DNA from 4 places in the Humidesulfovibrio idahonensis genome. Region 3 is predicted to be linked to each of the others. Evidence: riboswitches for the same ligand, from Rfam matches in the RefSeq annotation. Region 3 holds a riboswitch; each other region holds the start of a gene.
The links. A riboswitch is a leader RNA that binds a small molecule or an ion and turns the genes downstream of it on or off. The one in region 3 is predicted to bind cobalamin.
Positions count from the first base shown of each region.

Region 1 (3,083 bases), on a different contig from region 3:
GTATTCGTCGAAGGTTCTCTGCCTGCCGTAGACCGGGTAGCGCGTGTGCGCGTCGGCGTAGCGCAGCCCATAGAATGCGGCCGCCTGGGGATGGATGGGCAGGGTGAAATCCTCGTAGCCGGTGCGCAGCAGCTTCAGCCGCTCCTGGTCCGGGGGCTCCAGGCCGAGCAGCCGGAGAATGCCCGTTGCCGCGTGGGCCAGCAGCTCCGCGCTTGGGTGATTGATGGTGTGGAACAAGGGCCGCGCATGGAAATTTTCGAGCACATAGTCCAGGTACGGCACCGGAGTGTGGGCCTGGCGGGCGCGCTCCGTGCCGATGGTCTCCTCAAGCAGGGCCGCGAGGTCGTACTTGGCGGCCAGGGGCGTGTGCAGATACAGGTGCAGGATGTCGCGCCGGGGCAGCCCGAGGTCCAGCAGGTGGTCGAGGAACACATCGCGGTAGTCGAAGCCCGGCGCGCCGGACCACAAGGGCCAGGGTCCGCGGAAGAACATGTTGGGAATGCACAGGCTGCGGCACCCCGTGGGCAGGCGCTTGAGCAGTTCGGTCGAGGCCAGCCCGCCCCATTCCTGGCCCAGGTGCTGGTACAGGAACAGGCCGCAGGCATCGAGCTCGGTCTGTGGTATGGGCTCGCGGGTGTAGTTCAAATGCACGCGCGGGGTGAAGCGCCGATCGAATTCCGGGCTGGCGCGCAAGGCCTCGGCCAGGGGTTCGCCCTGGCAGTTGGCGTGCAGTATGGCGAGGCGTTTGTCCACGCGAAAAGGATTGCAATCAACGTGCCGCATAGCCCGGCCGCAAGGAGAAGACGGGCCTCTTGTGCGGATCGCACCCTGTCTCCTTCCTCTTGGCTTGCCCGGCGCGGCAGAGCGGCCGTGCCCGAGTGGCTCGACCTGAGAAAAGCGCTGCGGCCTGGCTTGGCTGGCATTCGCCCGCCTGGCCTGTCTCTTTGACTTGCCCCTCTGTCTTGACGGCCAGCCCGCAAAGACCTTGAAAAGCGGCTTGGCTTGCGGTAGCAAAGAGCCACCGGGCGGACATCCCGGAACACGGTGCGATTCCGTGGCGATCCCATCGCCGTAACCGGGGACTGGGGAGACGCGGGGCTTGAAGCGCCCAGCCACTGCACGGGCATCGCCCGGCGGGAAGGCCGTCTCCACCAGATTGATCCGGAAGCCGGAAGACCTGTCCGCGGTGGTCATATTTTAGGAACTTGATGGAAAAAGGTTCCGGTAGGCGTTTTTGCGCCCGCCGGGCCTTTTTTTGCCGCCCGCCCGGCGAGGCCGACCCGGCACCCCTGCCGGCATCTGTAAACCAAGGAGCCCCCATGCGCGCCAAACTCGAAGCCGTCCTCTCGTCCATTTCACCGGTGGATCTGTCCCTGGCCCCGGCCGGCCAGGCCCACCTGGACAACCTGACCAAGCCCCAGGGCAGCCTGGGACGTTTGGAGGAGCTGGCCCTGCAACTGTATCTGGTTCAGGAGGGCAAGGCGCCCCAGGCCGACCCCGCCCGCGTGTACACCATCGCGGGCGACCACGGCGTGGTGGAGGAGGGCGTGAGCCTATTTCCCCAGGAGGTCTCGCGCCAGATGGTGCTGAACTTCCTGAACGGCGGCGCGGGCATCAACGTGCTGGCCAAAACCGCCGGGGTGCAGCTCTACGTGGTGGACGCGGGCTGCAAGGGCCCGGACTTCGACGCGCACCCTAGCCTCATTCGGGGCAAGGTGGCGGAAGGCACGGCAAACTTGGCCAAGGGCCCGGCCATGACCACGGAGCAGTGCCTGCAAGCGCTGCTGCTGGGCGTGGATCTGGCCGACCGCGCCAATGCCGAGGGCGTGCGCGTGCTGGGCACCGGCGACATGGGCATAGGCAACACCACGCCCTCCACCGCGCTCTACTGCGCCTACCTGGGCCTGGACCCGGCGGACATGACCGGCCCCGGCACGGGTCTGGACAAGACCGGCGTGAGCCGCAAGGTGGAGGTCATCCGCCAGGGGCTCAAGGTCAACGGCGGCGCGGTGGCCGGGGGCGATGCGCTGGAGATTCTGACGGCCCTGGGCGGGCTTGAGATCGCGGCCCTGGCCGGGCTCATCTTGGGCGGAGCCAAGAACCGCCAGCTGGTCTGCGTGGACGGCTTCATCTCCACCGCGGCCGCGGTTGCGGCCTGGAAGCTCTGTCCGGCCACGGCGGACTACACCGTGCTTTCCCACGCCTCGGCCGAGCCGGGCCACCAGTACGCCGTGAAGCAGATGGGCAAGAAGCCCCTGCTCGACCTGGGCTTCCGCCTGGGCGAGGGCACGGGCGCGGCCCTGGCCATGTTCCTGCTGCGCAGCGCCTGCGCCATGTACAACGACATGGCCTCCTTCGCCTCGGCCGGGGTCAGCACCGGGGCCTAGGCGCAAAACCGCGCACGCCCGGACGGTCTCCGGCGTGTCGGAACAACACTCGAATGGGGGGTCGCCTGCGCGGACGCGGGCGGCCCTTTTTTGCGCTAAAGGTTCAGCAGATAGTGGTCCACCGGGGCGAAGTCGTCGGTGAGGGCGGGCGGGTCGCCCGGCAGGCGCGCCGGGGGCAGGTAGCGGTGGGCCAGCAGGGGCGCGTAGTCCGGGTCGGCGCTGGTGAAAATGGGCGCGGCCGGGGACTTGAACGCCACCAGGATGATGTTCTGCAGGTCCTTCGGGTCCTCCGGCTCCAGCAGAAAGCTCTCCACGCGGGGGAACACCGAGCGGTAGGTGGCCAAAAGCGCCCGGTAGAAGCGGCTTTTCGGCCCCTCGGCCGCGCTGATGCAGTTCACCAGCACCACGCCGTTTTCGTCCAGCGCGCGGGAAAGGGCCTGGGCGGTCTCTTGCGTGGCCAGGTGGAAGGGCACGGAAAGGTGGCTGGTGAACACGTCCACCAGGGCCACTTGGTAGGCGGCGGGCGCGCACTGGTTCAGAAAGCGCCGGGCGTCGTCGTGGTGCACCGCGAGGCCGGGAAAGGGCCGCAGCATGAAGTGGTCCTCGGCTATGGCCGTGATGCCGGGGTCGATCTCCACCACGTCCATGTGCGGCGCGCCGCCGAACTCGCCCCGGTGGCTCAGCACGTATTTGGGA
Region 1 covers NZ_BAAHYE010000002.1:253,659-256,741, forward strand. Annotated here, with positions in the region: gene ACYQ4W_RS01435 (WcbI family polysaccharide biosynthesis putative acetyltransferase) at 1-753, opposite strand, end outside; cobalamin riboswitch at 1,037-1,177, shown strand; gene cobT (nicotinate-nucleotide--dimethylbenzimidazole phosphoribosyltransferase) at 1,320-2,387, shown strand; gene ACYQ4W_RS01445 (fused MFS/spermidine synthase) at 2,483-3,083, opposite strand, start outside.
Region 1: it holds a riboswitch for cobalamin, as region 3 does, so the genes downstream of both, cobT (nicotinate-nucleotide--dimethylbenzimidazole phosphoribosyltransferase) here and ACYQ4W_RS12860 (ribonucleoside triphosphate reductase) in region 3, are expected to answer to the same signal.

Region 2 (3,083 bases), 420 kb from region 3:
TTGTGGACGAGACCCCCGGCGTGTGCGACCTGCACGGCCTGGTGCTCTTGCGCTCCGGCGCGCGGGTGTCCGCCTCGTTCCACTGCCGCATGCACCCGCAAACGCCCATCACCCAGGCCCACGACCGCACCGTGGCCCTGGAGGCCAGCCTGCGCGCGCGTCTGCCCCAGCTCATCCGCATCACCATCCACATGGAGCCGGACGAATCCGTGCCCGCCGCACTGGAGCAACCCATCACCTGACTTGTCGGTGTCTGGCCTGCCGGAGCGTGATCCGTCAGAGCCTCGCCTCTCGACTTCCAAACAGGCGGCGTCCAAACAGGCGGCGTCCAAGCGGACAACCGTTTGACCGCGCCTCGTCCCAGCGCTCGCAGTCCGACAGCCCAGCGCCTGGAACCGCCAAGCCTCTAACCCGCCGCCGGGGCAGCCATTTGAAGCCACGCCAAGGCAACGCCAAGCCAGCGCAGGAGCACGGCAAGGCCAGCGCGCGCCCTCACGCCGAAAAACCGCCCGCTCCCCCGGCTTGACAGCCATGCCCGCGCGGGCTAGCCAAACAATAGCTCAACACTCGCCAGAAACCCATCGGGTAACGGAAGACGGTGCAAATCCGTCGCAGACGCGCTGCTGTAACCGGGAAAAACGCCGGTCGCGCCCACTGAACCGCTCGCGGTTCGGGAAGGACGCGGCCACCAAGGCCGGGGGACGTGCCCCCGCCCGGAAGCCAGAAGACGACCCGAAACGGACGATAGTGCAGGCCTCGCGACCTGGGCCGCAGGACATTGAACGCCCCCCCGTCGGCGTTTCCGCTGGATTGTTCAGACAGACGGCTCAGCGCGCTCCCGCCCCCTCCAGTCTCTTGCGCCCTCGCTTCGCCTTGTGGTTCTGGCCAAAATCGGACGACCGGAGGTTACCGCATGTTGACGCACACTTTGGGCTTTCCCCGCATGGGCGCGGCCCGCGAACTCAAAAAGGCGCTGGAGGCGTTCTGGACAGGCGGCCCGCTGCGCGACGCAGGCCGCGGAGCGGAACGCGACGCCCTGCTCGAAACCGCGCGGAACCTGCGCCTGCGCCACTGGACCAGCCAGGTCCAGGCGGGTATCGACATCGTGCCCGTGGGCGACTTTTCCCTGTACGACCACATGCTCGACATGACCCTGCGCCTGGGCGCGGCGCCGGGCCGCTTCGGTCCGGCCGATGCGGACGGCGGCCTGGAGCGGTACTTCCGCATGGCCCGGGGCGGCGGCGAGGGCCAGGACCACGCGGCCATGGAGATGACCAAGTGGTTCGACACCAACTACCACTACATCGTGCCGGAGCTCACGCGCGGGCAACGCTTCGACCCCGACGCGCGCGACCTGCTGGACCAGCTGGCCGAGGCCCAGGCCGCGGGCTTCCGCGCCAAGGTGGTCTTGCCCGGCCCCTGCACCTTTTTGCACCTGAGCAAAAGCGTGGACGCGGGCTTTGACCGCTTCGAGCTTCTGCCCGCCCTCACCGAGGCCTACGCCAAGCTCATCGGCCAGCTGGCCCTGCGGGCGGAGTGGATACAGATCGACGAGCCGGTGCTGGCGCTGGACCTGCCGCAGCACCTGCCGCGCCGGTTCCGCAGCGCCCTGGTGCGGCTCACCCAGGCGGCCAAGCCCGCCAAGCTCATGCTCGCCACATACTTCGGCGGCGTGGCTCAAAACGCGGATGTCTACTCCGGCCTGGATCTGGACGCCCTGCACCTGGACCTGACGCGCGCGCCGGAGCAGCTTGCGGGCATATACGCCCACCTGGCCCCGCGCACGGCCCTATCCTTGGGCGTGGTGGACGGCCGCAACATCTGGCGCGTGGATGCGGACAAGGCCCTGGCCCTGCTGGACCACGCGGCGCGGGCCATAGGCCCGGAGCGCCTGCTCGTGGCGACGTCCTGCTCGCTGCTGCACTGCCCCGTGGACCTGGAGGGCGAAACGCGGCTGGCTCCGGAGCTGCGCGGTTGGATGGCCTTTGCCCTGCAAAAGTGCGGCGAGGTGCGCAAGCTGGCCGACTGCGCGGGCGGACTGGACCGCAGCCTGGGCCGCTCCTGCGCGGACTGGCTGGCCGAGAACCGGGGCATCCGCATGGCCCGCGCCCACAGCCCGCTTCTGAACAACCCGGACGTGGCCCGGCGCATGGCGGCCGTCGGCCCGGACATGCTGGCCAGGCCCCTGCCCTATGCCGGTCGGGCCGGGCTGCAGCGCGCGGCCCTCGGCCTGCCGCCCTTGCCCACCACGACCATCGGTTCCTTTCCACAAACCAAAGAGGTGCGCTCGGCCCGCGCCCGGTTCAAAAAGGGCGAGCTTTCGCCCGAGGGCTACAAGGCCTTCCTTGAGGACACCATCCACGACGCCGTGGGCACGCAGGAGCGTCTGGGGCTCGACATGCTGGTGCACGGCGAGCCGGAGCGCAACGACATGGTGGAGTACTTCGGCGAACAGCTGGCCGGCTTCTGCTTCACCCAGAACGGCTGGGTGCAAAGCTACGGCTCGCGCTGCGTCAAGCCGCCGGTGATCTACGGCGACGTGAGCCGCCCCGGCCCCATGACCGTGGACTGGAGCCGCTTCGCCCAGTCCCTGACCAAGAAGCCCATGAAGGGCATGCTCACCGGTCCGGTGACCATCCTCTGCTGGAGCTTCGTGCGCGACGACCAGCCCAGGGCCGAGACCTGCAGGCAGATCGCCCTGGCCCTGCGCGACGAGGTCTGCGACCTGGAGGCCGCGGGCATCAAGGCCATCCAGATCGACGAGCCCGCCCTGCGCGAGGGCCTGCCCCTGCGCCGCGCGGACTGGGACGCCTATCTGCTCTGGGCCGTGGACGCCTTCCGCCTGGCCGTGGGCGGGGCCGCGGCGCAAACGCAGATCCACACCCACATGTGCTACTGCGAGTTCAACGAAATCGTGGAGTGGATCGCCCGGCTCGATGCGGACGTCATCAGCATCGAGGCCAGCCGCAGCCGCATGGAGCTCTTGGAGGCCTTCCGCCGCTTTGAATATCCCAACGAAATCGGCCCCGGCGTGTACGACATCCACAGCCCGCGGGTGCCCGGCACGGCGGAGATGCTGGACC
Region 2 covers NZ_BAAHYE010000003.1:1,872,371-1,875,453, reverse strand. Annotated here, with positions in the region: gene ACYQ4W_RS14640 (cation-efflux pump) at 1-242, shown strand, start outside; cobalamin riboswitch at 591-729, shown strand; gene metE (5-methyltetrahydropteroyltriglutamate--homocysteine S-methyltransferase) at 914-3,083, shown strand, end outside.
Region 2: it holds a riboswitch for cobalamin, as region 3 does, so the genes downstream of both, metE (5-methyltetrahydropteroyltriglutamate--homocysteine S-methyltransferase) here and ACYQ4W_RS12860 (ribonucleoside triphosphate reductase) in region 3, are expected to answer to the same signal.

Region 3 (3,083 bases):
AAGTTCTGAAAATACGGCAGGCCGTACTTGGCGGTCATCTCGAAGAGCAGGTCCACGTTGGGCCCGTCCCAGGGAAAGTCCTTGGTGATGTTGTACGTGGGAATGGGGAAGGTGAACACCCGGCCCTTGGCGTCGCCCGCGGTCATCACCTCGATGTAGGCGCGGTTGATCATGTCCATCTCAGCCTGCAGCTCACCGTAGGTGAAGGACATTTCTTCGCCGCCGATGACCGGATGCTGGCCTTTCAAGTCATCCGGGCAGGTCCAGTCGAAGGTCAGGTTGGTGAAGGGCGTCTGCGTGCCCCAGCGCGAGGGAACGTTGAGGTTGTAAATGAGTTCCTGGATGCACTGGCGGACGTCATCATAGCCGAGCGCATCTTTGCGCAAAAACGGCGCCATGTAGGTGTCGAACGAGCTGAAGGCCTGCGCGCCCGCCCATTCGTTCTGCAGCGTGCCAAGAAAGTTCACGATCTGCCCCACGGCGCTGGAGAGATGCTTGGGCGGCTTGGCCTCCACCTTGCCGGGCACGCCGTTCAGGCCCTCGACGAGAAGCGTGCGCAGCGACCAGCCCGCGCAGTACCCGGCCAGCATGTCCAGGTCGTGGATGTGCAGGTCGCCCTCGCGGTGGGCCTGGCCCACCTCTGGCGGGTAGACGTGATTGAGCCAGTAGTTGGCCGTGACCTTGCCGGAGACGTTCAGGATGAGCCCGCCCAGGGAATAGCCCTGGTTGGCGTTGGCGTTGACGCGCCAATCCTGCCGGTCCAGGTACTCGTTGATGCTGGCCGCCACATCCACCACGGTTTTTTTGTCCTGGCGCAGTTTGGCGCGCTGTTCGCGGTACACGCTGTAGGCGCGCATGGTCTGGAAGTGGTTGGCCGAGATGAGCGCCTGCTCCACCGCGTCCTGGATGTTTTCAATGTCGGGCAGACGGCCGGAGAAGCGGTGGGAGAGCACCTTGACCACCTGCGCGGTGATGAGTCCGGCCTCGGCGTCGTCGAATTCGCCAGTGGCCGCGCCCGCGCGGCGGACGGCCGAGCGGATCTTGCCCGCGTCGAAGCCGATGACTTCGCCGCTGCGCTTGCGCAACTGGGCGGGCGGCGCAATGGGACGCAGCGGGGTGAGGATGGCGGCCGGGGTGGAGGAGGCATCCTCGGACGGCTGGGGATCACGGTGTTGGGCGGTTTGAGACATGGCGGGCTCCGGCGGGTTCTGGTTTCGTTGACGCGGGGGCCGAAACCAGCAGCCGAGGGCAGCACGCCCATCCAAACTGCCGCATCGCCCTCCCACGAGGCAAACGCGTCATGCCGTCCGCGCAGGGTGCGCGGGCGGGAGCAGGCAGGTCTTCGGACTTGCGGGCATTGCGGCGTTCTTGCCGTCTTTCTTGCCCCCGGACTTCCCGGCCTTTCGCCAGTGTCTCGTAGTGGGGGCTCGTTCCCGTTCACCGCTGCGGGGCAGTTCTGGGCTTGCACCAGATTCTCTTTTCACCCGGCAGGGCCGGGCACCAGCTCACGCAGATCTATGAGGCCGGCGGGCGATAAAGTCAAACCCCCCTCATGACGCGCACCCTCCTTGGATTGCTGGGGGGATGCGCGCCGCGGCCGGCAGACGCTGCCAAGCAACGCGGCGTGAACAAGGAAAACCACGCCATGCGGCGATCTAGAAAACATCCAGATGTTCTTTAGATTTATGGGCCACCCGGAGCGCACGACGAGGCTCTTCCGAACGGGCAAGGCATTTGGGACAAAGAGCCTGCGCGTTCATCGTCATGGCCTTGCCCAAGAGCCTGGGCCGGTCTTTTTTGCGCGGCCCGCCCCTTGGGTTCCCCGCGGCCTAGCCGTCGCCGCGCAGCGCGGCTATGGGATCCAGCGCGGCCGCGGCCTGCGCGGGCTTGAGGCCGAAGACGAAGCCGATCAAGAGCGCGCTGCCCAGGGACCAGAAGAACACCTTCCACGAGAAGAGGATTTGCAGCATGCCCAGCCGGGTAAGCAGTTGCCCCAGTCCCAGCCCCAGTCCCAGCCCCACAAGCCCGCCGATGGCCGTCAAAAAGGCCGCCTCGAGCATGAACTGCAGCAGGATGGCGTTCTTGGTCGCGCCCAGGGCCTTTTTGAGCCCTATTTCTCGGCTGCGCTCGCTGACGCTGATGGAGAAGAGGTTGGCCAGCACAAAACCGCCAACGGTCATGGCGGCGGCGGCGGTGACGCCAAGAAAGGCCACCAGCCCGCCCTTGAAGGCGGAAAGGAATTTCAGGATCTCGTCGGCGGTGATGATGGAGAAGTCGTCGTCGTCGCTGTCGGCCAGGTGGTGGTTCATGCGCAGAAAGGCGCGCAGATTCTCCACGTGGCTGCTCATGAGCTGGGGCTCCAGAAACTTGATGCGCATGGCGCGGTAGTACTTGCGGTCCAGGTTGAAACGGCTGGTGAGGGTGCTGATGGGGATGATGACGCGGTCGTCCACATCGCCGCCGCCGCCGGAGGCCCCGCGGTACTTGAGCCGGCCGATGACCTGCACCTGGAACTTGCCCATCTGGAAGGTGCGGCCCACGGGCGACTCGTCGCCGAAGAGCTCGCGGGAGGGCTTGTCGCCCAGCAGGGCGACGCGCGCGCCCAGGCGCACGTCCTCCTCGGAGAGGTCGCGGCCCTCGACCAGCGGCCAGTTCCAGGCGCTGGCGTAGTTTTCCGTGGCGCCGACGATGAGCGTGCCCGGAAGATTCTTGTCCTGAAAGCGCAGAGGAATGTCCTGCTTGGCGCGCATGGGCACCACCAGCGAAACGCCGGGCAGCGACTGGCGGATGGTGCGCATGTCGTCTTCGGTGAGGGTGTTGGTGCGCGCGCCGACAGCCCGCTTCTTGAAGTTCCCGCCGAAGACGAGGGCGGCGTCGGGCCCGAACCATTCGACCAGCTCCACGGCCTTGCGCTCCGCCCCGTCCACGGCGGTGACGATGAGGGTGAGGGCGGCCACGCCGAACCCCACCCCCATGATGACAAAGAGCGAGCGGGCCTTGTAGGCCCACAGGGCCGCCAGGGCCATGCCCCGCAAACGGCCCAGAAGGGTCAGCGTTCCGGCGCTCATGCTCCCTTGCAGGCG
Region 3 covers NZ_BAAHYE010000003.1:1,449,379-1,452,461, reverse strand. Annotated here, with positions in the region: gene ACYQ4W_RS12860 (ribonucleoside triphosphate reductase) at 1-1,190, opposite strand, end outside; cobalamin riboswitch at 1,317-1,520, opposite strand; gene ACYQ4W_RS12855 (ABC transporter permease) at 1,830-3,068, opposite strand; gene ACYQ4W_RS12850 (aminotransferase-like domain-containing protein) at 3,065-3,083, opposite strand, start outside.

Region 4 (3,083 bases), on a different contig from region 3:
TCGCGCCGCAGGCTGGAGAGCGGCCCGCCCCCCGCGCGGGAGAGGCCCAGCACCAGCCCAAGGGCGGCCAGCGCGCCCGCCAGGGCGCAGGCGGGCAGGGCGCGGTCGTCGCCGGAAAGCGCTGCGGCCCCGGCAAGGCCGCTCAAAATGGCCAGCGAGGCCCCGAAGGCCGCCCCGCCGGAAACGCCCAGGGTGAAGGCATCGGCCAGGGGATTGCGCAGCACCCCCTGGAAGGCCGCCCCCGCAATGGCCAGCGCGGCCCCGGTGATGCCCGCCAGCACGACGCGGGCCAGGCGGATGTCCACAATGACCACGGACAGGCTTGGGTCCACGGGCGCGCCGTAAGCGAAGCCCGCGGCCTGCAGCAGCGCTCCCAGGGCCTGGCCCGGCGTTGCGGGAAAACTGCCCACGCAGCAGGCCAGCAGCACGGAGGCCAGCACGGCGGAGGCCAAGAGCGCCAGGGCAAGCACGGCGGAACGGATGGACCGCCGCCTTTCTGAAGCGAGGACGTCCGTTTTTGCGTCTTCGCCCCTGCCCCCGGTTCTGGCCTCCGCCGCCATGCTAGAGGCCCAGTTCCTTATCCGCGTCCTTCAGGTGCTCAATCCAGAGCCGGGACACGGCCGGGCGGCTGCCCAGCCCCACCAGCACCGGCTTGGGCGCAATGCCCGCGGCGGAGAGCTTGCTGGCCCAGGAGTCGTCCTCCTTGCCCGCCATGTCGTTGTGGGCGTGGTCGCCCGCGACGCTCATGAGGGGCACGAGGTACGCGGTGCGCACGCCGTGGCGCTTCAGGGTCTGGATGGTGTCGTCGATTGTGGGCGCGCTTTCCACCGTGGCCACGTAGACGCCGGGGTCGAGCTTCCACAGGGCGAGCTGCAGGGCGGAGTAGGCGGCGTTGGCCGGATGTTCGGTGCCGTGGCCCATGAGCACCACGGCCTCGCCCTTCTTGTGCTGCGGCAGGGAGGGCAGAATGGCCTTGGCCGTGGCGTCGATGTCCTCCGGCCCATACAGCAGCGGGCGGCCCACGCTCACGTGCTTGATGCCCTTGGGCATGGCCTGGAAGGCCTCGGCCGTGGCCTTGATGTCGTTGTATTCGCGGCCGGGTATGGATTGCAGGGACTGCACGGCCACGTGGGTGAAGCCCTCGGCGGCCATGTCGGCCAGGGCCTGGGCCGGGGAGCGCTTGTGTATGCCTTCGCCCGCGATCTTGTCGCGGATGATCTTGGAGGAATAGGCCAGGCGCACGGGCACGCCCGGGAAGGCGGCCTCGGCCTGCTGCTTCAGCGAGTCGATGGCGGCCACGGCCTCGGGCACGCTGGTGCCGAAGGCCACCAGCAGGATGCCGTGCTTGGGCTCGGCGTGTTTTTTGTCTTCGCCCGCAAGGGCGGTCTGGCCCAGGGCCAGGCAAAGAGTCAGCGAGAGAACGGCGCGCAAGAGCGCGGCCAATGCGGTTTGACGCATGCGGAACCTCCACGATGGAGGGCGGGTGGGGGACAACAAAAAATCCCTTCCCGCAGAAATGGTGCGGAAAGGGATTCCCGTATTCGTCCCTTAGCATGTCCCGTCGGACAAAAGCCCTCGTTGCCGACGAGAAGCCATGACACAGTATCCGGCAGGTCTTCCGACTCACCCCATCGGCCCCGGCCTTCCCAGGAGTTTTCTCCCAGTGGCGCGCTAGGGGACCGATCGTTTGCGGGGCTCACGGCGGCGGGTCCGCTCCCGATTCACACGGGATTCCCTCTTCACCCCGCAGTTGCGGGGCACCGGACACAATAGTGGTTAGTCGGTCGGGGAAGGGGTGTCAAGCGGCGCGGGCGTGCGCCAATGAGCCGCATCAGCGGGGCGCGGCCACGAAGGGTGTCGGCAATGGGCGCTTGCGGGGCGTGCAAAGCAAGGGCGTCAATGGATGAGCGTCAATGGATGAGCTTAAAGGATGTGCATCAATGGATGGGGCGGCAAGCGGAGGCATCGTCGCAGGGCGTCAGCTACGGGCGGCGTGCGCCAATGAGCCGCATCAGCGGGGTGCGGGCGCCTCGACAGGCGCGGCCACGGGCGCGCTGACCTCGGCCAGCAGCTTTTCGATGTCGAGCACCAGGGCGTCGCTTTCGCCCATCATGCCGAAGCCCAGAATGGGCAGGGTGTAAATGTCCTGCACGGGCACCGTGAAGCCGGTGACCACCACCTGCTGTTGGCGCAGCACCTCGTCCACCAGCAGGGCCGCGCCGGCCTCGCCCATGCGCACGGTGATGATGAGTCCGCGCTCGATGCCCGGGCAGGAGTCGCCCAGGCCCAGGTGCCGGCACAGGCGCAGCAGGTGGAAGATCTGGCCGCGCACGCTCACGGCCTCGCTGCCGTCGGGCAGGGACACCAGGTCTTCGGCCTGGGGCGCGTATATCTCCAGCACGTCGCGCGAGGGCACGATGAGCGTCTCCGGTCCCACGCGGCACACAAGCGCGTCCACAATGCCCTCGTTCACCGAGCGCGAAAGCGGAATGGACAGGGTGAAGCGCGAGCCGGCGGCGGGCAGGTTCTCGATCTTGATGTCGCCGCCGAGGGTGGTGCGCACGGCGTTGGCCACGGCGTCCATGCCCACGCCCCGGCCGGAAACGTCGGTGACTTTCTCCGCCGTGGAGAAGCCGGAGGAGAGGATGAACTGGATGACCTCCTGGTCGGAGAGTTCCTGGCCGGGCTCCACCAGGCCGCGCTCTTGGGCTTTCTTCAAAATTTTCGCGGCGTTCAGGCCCCGGCCGTCGTCGCTCACCTCCACATAGGCCGTGTCGCCCTTGCGGTAGGCCGTCAGGTTGACCGCGCCGGTCTCGTCCTTGCCCGCGGCGGCGCGTTCCTCGGGCGTCTCCAGCCCGTGGTCCAGGGCGTTGCGCAACAGGTGCACCAGGGGTTCGTTCAGGCTTTCCACAATGGTCTTGTCCAGGGCCAGTTCATCGCCGGTGATGGTGAAGCGCACCTTCTTCTGCATCTTCTGGCTCAGGCTCTGCACCAGGCGGTTCATGGGCAAAAAGATCTGCTTCAGCGGCACCAGGCGGATGGCGTCCACCTGGGTCTGCAGGCCGGTGATGACCGTGTCGAGC
Region 4 covers NZ_BAAHYE010000002.1:216,250-219,332, forward strand. Annotated here, with positions in the region: gene ACYQ4W_RS01255 (FecCD family ABC transporter permease) at 1-470, opposite strand, end outside; gene ACYQ4W_RS01260 (sirohydrochlorin cobaltochelatase) at 562-1,458, opposite strand; cobalamin riboswitch at 1,592-1,780, opposite strand; gene ACYQ4W_RS01265 (chemotaxis protein CheA) at 2,012-3,083, opposite strand, start outside.
Region 4: it holds a riboswitch for cobalamin, as region 3 does, so the genes downstream of both, ACYQ4W_RS01260 (sirohydrochlorin cobaltochelatase) here and ACYQ4W_RS12860 (ribonucleoside triphosphate reductase) in region 3, are expected to answer to the same signal.